Persicimonas caeni: one gene and its partner. The protein of the gene in region 1 binds, or shares a complex with, the protein of each later gene. Links are inferred from orthologs where the notes say so. Each region holds a gene or a part of one and is shown in the gene's direction. Other genes may lie near its edges.

Region 1 (3,069 bases):
CGACACTGACGGCATCTCGGTGGGCAAGCCCGAGGAGAAGATGGGCCAGCGCGGCTCGAATACCGTCTCGCTGACCTTCGAGGACGTCGCCATTCCCGAAAGCGCCCTCTTGGGCGAACTCGGCGGGGGATTCAAAATCGCCATGGTTGCCCTCGACGGCGGGCGCATCGGCGTGGGGAGCTTGGCGCTCGGTTTGGGCCTGGAGGCCACGAGTCTGGCGCTCGAATATTCTCAGGAGCGCGAGCAATTCGGCCAGCCCATCGGCAACTTCCAAGGAATCCAGTTCAAGCTCGCCGACATGGCCACCGAGCTCGATGCAGCCAGGCTGTTGTGTCTGCGGGCGGCGTGGATGAAGGAGCAAGGCGACTTGCGCTTTACCCGCCAAGCCTCGATGGCCAAGCTGTATGCCACCGAAGCGGCCTGGCGAGCCTGCGACGAAGCCGTCCAGATCTTCGGTGGTTACGGCTACACCAAGGAGTACGCCGTCGAGCGACTCCTGCGAGATAGCCGCGTGACCCGCATCTATGAGGGCACCAACGAAATTCAGCGGGTGGTCATCGCCCGTGACCTGAGCCGAAACGGCCTTTGAGTCTGACGCGAGAGAACGCCATGTCGACTGCACAGCAAAATCGCACGTACCGTATCCTTATTGGTAAACCCGGCCTCGACGGGCACGACCGCGGCGCCAAAGTCATCGCTCGCGCCCTGCGCGATGCCGGCTTCGAGGTCATCTACAGCGGGCTGCACCAGACGCCCGAGATGCTCGTGGCCACCGCGCTTCAAGAAGACGTCGACGCCATTGGCCTATCGATTCTATCGGGAGCGCACAACACGCTGATGCCGCGCGTGGTCGAGCTCCTCGAGGAAAAGGACGCCTCGGATATCTTCGTCTTCGGCGGCGGCATCATCCCCGATGACGACGTCGAGAAACTGAAGTCCAAAGGGGTGCGCGCCATCTTCACGCCGGGAACGCCCACCACCGAAGTGGTTGCATTTCTCGAGCAAGAGTGTGCGCGTCGCTATGAGTGAACCTCTGTATCAGCGCATTTTGGAGGGCGACGTTCGCGCCGCGGGTCGGCTCATGCGCCAGGTCGACGACCAAATCCCGGGCGCACGCCAACAACTCGAGGCGCTCTTCGAGCACACGGGAAACGCCTACATCATCGGGTTTACGGGCAATCCTGGCTCGGGCAAGTCGACATTGGTGAATGCATTTATTCGTGAGTGCCGCGAGCGCGGCCTGAGCGTGGGCGTGGTCGCCGTCGACCCCACCAGTCCGTTTTCGGGCGGTGCGATCTTGGGCGATCGCATTCGCATGCAGGAGCACGCCCTGGACGAAGGAGTGTTCATTCGCTCGGTCGCCACCCGCGGAAACCTCGGCGGCGTCTCGCGGTCGACCCCGGCCCTCGTCCAGATCCTCGACGCGATGGGATTCGACCTCATCATCATCGAGACGGTCGGCGTGGGCCAAGACGAAGTCGACATCGCGCGCATTGCCGACACCAATATCGTGGTGACGGTGCCCGGTCTGGGAGACGACATCCAGGCGACCAAAGCCGGCATCCTCGAGATCGCCGACGTGTTTGTCATCAACAAGTCCGACCACCCGGGGTCCGACCGGTTACGGCGCGAACTCAAGGCGATGCTTAGCCTGGCCGTGGACCGCTCGGACGAGGACTGGACGCCGCCCATCGTCCACACGGTGGCCACCGACGCCGAAGGCCTCACCAAGCTCTTCGAGAAAATCGAAGCCCACCGAGACTGGCTCGAAGGTGCCGGCGCCGACGATTCGCGCGGCGCACGGGACCGCCGGCGCATCGAGCACCTGATTCGGCTGATTGTGTCGGGAGAGCTCGACGCCCGTCTCGATGCAGCGATGGCTGCGCCGACGTGGCAGCGTCACCTCGAGGGGCTCGTCGCGCGGCGCGAGAGCCCCTATGAGGCGGCCGAAGAGCTTATCGCGGCGATCGCTCGGAAGGACTGATCGGGGCGATGCCGTGACCGTTGGTTCGGTGCGGCGCCTCGAAGGTCGGCAAGTACTCCCCTTTGGATGCCTCCACCAGCGTCGACGGCTCGTGCAAGCTGTCGACGAACTGATTCGCCCACCAGTAGACATTATGTGTCTGGACCTCGTGACGCAGACGGCGCATGCGCTTGCGTCGCTCCTTCTCATCCATCATCACCGCCTCGTAGATCGCCTCGGCGGTGCTCACCGTGTCGTAGGGATTGACGAGTAGCGCGTCCTCGTGAAACTCGTCGGCGGCACCGGCGAATTCACTCAGAATCAGCACGCCCGACTCGTCGACTTGGGAGGCGCAGAATTCTTTGGAGACGAGGTTCATGCCGTCGCACAGCGGAGTGACCACGCCCACTGACGCATGTCGATACAGGGCGGTCAACTCGGCGATGTCGACGGTGTTGTACAGATAGTGGATCGGCTGCCACTTCGAGGTGCTGAACCGGCCGTTGATGCGCCCGACGATGCGGTCGATCTCGCGCTTGAGCGCCTGATACTCGGGCACGCTCTCACGGCTGGGCACGACCAACTGGAAGAAGACGACTTCCTCGCACAGATCGGGATGGCGGCTGAGCAACTCCTCGAAAGCATAGAATCGCTCGAGAAGGCCTTTGGTATAGTCGAGCCGGTCGATGCCAAGAAGCATCTTGTAGGGCCCCAACTCCTCACGCATCCGCTCCATGCGGCTTTCGACCTCGCGCGACTGAGCCCGCTCGTTGAAATCATCGAAGTCGATGCTGATGGGGAAGACTCCGACAATGACCTTCTCGCCCTGCACTTCGACGGTGGTCGTGGTGTCACCGTGCACGATATTCGTCTGGGGCATCAGTCGCTCGACGCACTCCAGGAAGTTTCGCTTGTCGCGGCCCGACTGAAAGCCGAGCAGGTCGTAAGCGAGCAACGCGCGCATCAAGTCGGCGCGCCATGGCAGCTTGACGTAGTTTTCCAGCGCCGGAAACGGGATGTGCAGGAAATAGCCGATATTGCCCGGCGAGCCGAACTGGCGAAGTTTCTCGGCCACGCCAATCAGGTGGTAGTCATGCACCCAGATG
Region 2 (3,070 bases), 5.7 Mb from region 1 along the record:
CGAGGGCGCCAAGGCCACCCAGAAGGCCGGCAGCGGTTGGAAGCAACTTGGGCGATTTCGCGCTTTGAGGAGGTACTGAGTCATGTCTGCATATTTTATCACCAACGGTGACGACGAAGAGGCACGCTGTTTCGAGGTCGAGACCCTCGAAGACGGCCGCTACAAAGTGGTCACCCCCGAAGGACAAGAAGTCGTCATCGACGCCTACGCCCCCGAGAACGGCCGGCTGCAGATGCTCATCGACGGCGCCTCCTACGACGTCGACGTGCGCGCCAAAGAGAGCGAGCACACCGTGCAGCTGCGCAACGAGACCCACCACGTCAACGTGCTCAACGAGCGCCAAAAGCGCATGCGCGTGGCCGGCGTGGGCGCGCGCGGCGCCGGCGGCCCCGATCTGGTCAGCCCCATGGCCGGCAAGGTCGTGGCGCTGCAGTGCGCCGAGGGCGACGACGTCGAAGAGGGCCAATGCGTCATCATCGTCGAGGCGATGAAGATGGAGAACGACCTCAAAGCGCACATCACCGGCAGCGTCTCGACGATTCACGTCAGTGAAGGGGATGCTGTGGAGATTGGGGATGTGTTGGTGAGTATTGAGCAGGCATAGCTAGGTTGAGCACCCCCGGGGGCGCCTCCGCGCGGGCGGCGTAGGCCGCCCCGGGGGTGTCGCGAATCGGCAGAGCCGACAAAAAACGAAAGGCGACACGGCAATGACTGACGAAAACCCGAAGCAACAGCAAGCCCTGCTCGAAGAAATCGAGCAAGCAAAGGCGGAGTGGGAGCAAAAGACCCTCCAGCCCATCCTCGACAAGTACGGCGTGCGCCGCGACGAGTTCAACCTGTCCGACGGCGCGCCCGTCGACCTGTTGTACGGCCCGCAGGACACCGCCGAACTCGACTACCTCGACGACCTGGGCTTTCCCGGCCAGTACCCGTTTACGCGCGGCATCCAGCCGACGATGTATCGCGGCCGGCTGTGGACGATGCGCCAGTACGCAGGCTTCGGCACCGCCGCCGAGTCGAATCAGCGCTACAAGTACCTGCTCGACCAGGGCACCACGGGGCTTTCGGTGGCCTTCGACCTGCCCACTCAGATGGGCTTCGACTCCGACTCGCCGCGCGCCCAGGGCGAGGTCGGCAAGGTGGGTGTGGCGATCGACTCCATCGCCGACATGGAGACGCTGTTCGACGAGATTCCGCTCGACAAGGTCTCCACGTCGATGACGATCAACTCGACCGCGGCGATCTTGTTGTCGCTGTATATCGCGGTCGGCGAGCAGCAGGGTGTCGACGCGAGCAAGCTTCGCGGCACCATCCAGAACGACCTGCTCAAAGAGTATATCGCTCGCGGCACCTACATCTATCCGCCGCGCGCCTCGATGCGCATCATCACCGACATCTTCGGGTTCTGTAAGGACGAGGTGCCCCGCTGGAACACCATCAGCATCTCGGGCTACCACATCCGTGAGGCGGGCAGCACCGCCGCTCAGGAGGTCGGCTTCACGCTGGCCAACGGCATCGCCTACGTCGAGAGTGCGCTCGAGAGCGGGCTCGATATCGACAACTTCGCCGGCCGGCTGTCGTTCTTCTTCAACGTCCACAACAATTTCCTCGAGGAAGTCGCCAAGTTCCGCGCCGCGCGGCGGCTGTGGGCGCGCATTGTCAAAGAGCGCTTTGGCGCCAAGAAAGAGCGCTCCATGCGGCTTCGCTTCCACAGCCAGACCGCCGGCTCGACGCTCACTGCCCAGCAGCCCAAGGTCAACGTGGTGCGCGTGGCCTTGCAGGCGCTCGCCTCGGTCTTGGGCGGCACCCAGTCGCTGCACACCAACTCGTGGGACGAGGCGCTGAGCCTGCCCAACGAGGACGCCGTGCGCCTGGCACTGCGCACCCAGCAGGTCATCGCCCACGAATCGGGCGTGGCCGACTTCATCGACCCGCTCGCCGGCAGCTACGCCGTCGAGAGCCTGACCGACCGCATCGAGGAGGAGGCGCGCGCGTATATCGAGCGCATCGACGACCTGGGCGGCGCGGTCGCTGGCATCGAGAAGGGCTTCCAGCAGTCCGAGATTCAAGAGGCCGCCTACCAGGCCCAGCTTCGCCAGGAGCGCGGCGAGGACATCATAGTCGGGGTCAACGAGTTCCAGACCGGCCACCAGCCGCCCGAGGATTTGTTGCGCGTCGACGAAAAGGTCGAGCGCAGCCAGGTCGAGCGACTGCGCGAGTTCAAGGCCTCGCGCGCCCAAGACGACGTCGACAAGGCGCGCGCCGCGCTCAAAAAGGCGGCCGAGGGCTCCGACAACCTGATGCCGCATATCCTGAACGCGGTGAAGAAGAAGGTCACCCTCGGCGAGATCTCCGACACGTTGCGCGAAGTCTTTGGCGAGTACGTCGAGCGCGTGGTGCTCTGAGGCGGTGTCGATTTACGGCGCTGAGTCGTTCGACGGGAATTGTTCTTGGTTCTTGGCTCTTGGTTCTTGGTGACGGAGCAGCCGACCACGAACGCAACGGCGTTTGGCGCCAGACGTTCCAATTTGAAACCTGAACAGCTCTCGCGAATCATAAGAGCCCGATTGGCTACGAACTCGCGAGCAGCGACAAGAACCAAGAACGAAAGACCAGGAACAGACAAGCAGCCACTGGCTAAAAGCGCAGTCGCTGCAACCGAAGTAGAAGTCTACGCACACCCAAACAGGTAGTACGACATGCCAAAAATCGACGGAGTTCGTTACCTCAACAGCAAGTTCAAAAAGGCACTCATCCTCGAGCACCCGGACCCCTCGCTCGACGATTACCTGCGCGCGCAGGGCATCGAGCCGGACCGCCGGGAGACTCAGGATGAGGACGAGGTCGTCGAGATCCTCAAGGAGGGTCAGCACGACCTGCTCTACAAGCGCAGCCGTTTTATCGTTAACGAGCGGGTTCTGCAGGCGTCCGAGAACCTCGCCGCGATCATGCTCTGCTGCATCGGCGACGACTCGGTCGACAAAGAGGCGTGTGCTCGCGAGGGCGTCATGGTCATGAACGACCCCATCAGCAACGGCTGGTCGGTCGTCGAGATGATCTTCGGTGAGCT

The links. The genes of interacting proteins can lie anywhere in the genome.
Region 2: the proteins of meaB (region 1) and FIV42_RS07940 are in contact, whole or in part, in a crystal structure (PDB 8DPB), measured with the Methylorubrum extorquens proteins. The link is inferred for Persicimonas caeni from one-to-one orthologs. Residues at the interface, in SOR26638.1 of Methylorubrum extorquens: Arg20, Ala21, Ala24, Arg25, Thr28, Ser32, Arg33, Arg34, His37, Thr98, Gly99, Gly100, Ser101, Ile102, Leu103, Lys106, Thr107, Ala110, Ala113, Ile114, Asp115, Arg116, Ala118, Phe119, Ile120, Arg121, Pro122, Pro124; in SOR27001.1 of Methylorubrum extorquens: Glu577, Glu578, Asn579, Asp580, Gly581, Arg582, Arg583, Arg585, His596, Ala604, Ser605, Ala608, Asp609, Gly611, Phe612, Asp613, Val614, Asp615, Ile616, Gly617, Pro618, Leu619, Glu625, Arg628, Gln629, Val631, Glu632, Asn633, Asp634, Glu661.

What each region holds. Positions count from the first base shown.
Region 1 is NZ_CP041186.1:7,875,865-7,878,933, forward strand. What follows is about bases 65-3,002. They hold meaB (methylmalonyl Co-A mutase-associated GTPase MeaB), read left to right. Parts: upstream 65-1,021; coding sequence 1,022-1,984; downstream 1,985-3,002. Other genes in these bases: FIV42_RS29275 (acyl-CoA dehydrogenase family protein), read left to right, coding at 65-589; FIV42_RS29280 (cobalamin B12-binding domain-containing protein), read left to right, coding at 610-1,029; FIV42_RS29290 (alpha,alpha-trehalose-phosphate synthase (UDP-forming)), read right to left, coding at 1,956-3,002. Also shown: more of FIV42_RS29275, read left to right, coding at 1-64; more of FIV42_RS29290, read right to left, coding at 3,003-3,069. UniProt on the Escherichia coli protein: Binds and hydrolyzes GTP. Likely functions as a G-protein chaperone that assists AdoCbl cofactor delivery to the methylmalonyl-CoA mutase (MCM) ScpA and reactivation of the enzyme during catalysis.
Region 2 is NZ_CP041186.1:2,131,620-2,134,689, reverse strand. The notes cover bases 118-3,056. They hold FIV42_RS07940 (acyl-CoA mutase large subunit family protein), read left to right. Parts: upstream 118-707; coding sequence 708-2,405; downstream 2,406-3,056. Other genes in these bases: FIV42_RS07935 (NAD(P)-dependent oxidoreductase), read left to right, coding at 2,700-3,056; FIV42_RS07945 (acetyl-CoA carboxylase biotin carboxyl carrier protein subunit), read left to right, coding at 118-604. In the rest of the region: accC (acetyl-CoA carboxylase biotin carboxylase subunit), read left to right, coding at 1-79; more of FIV42_RS07945, read left to right, coding at 83-117; more of FIV42_RS07935, read left to right, coding at 3,057-3,070. UniProt on the Escherichia coli protein: Catalyzes the interconversion of succinyl-CoA and methylmalonyl-CoA. Could be part of a pathway that converts succinate to propionate.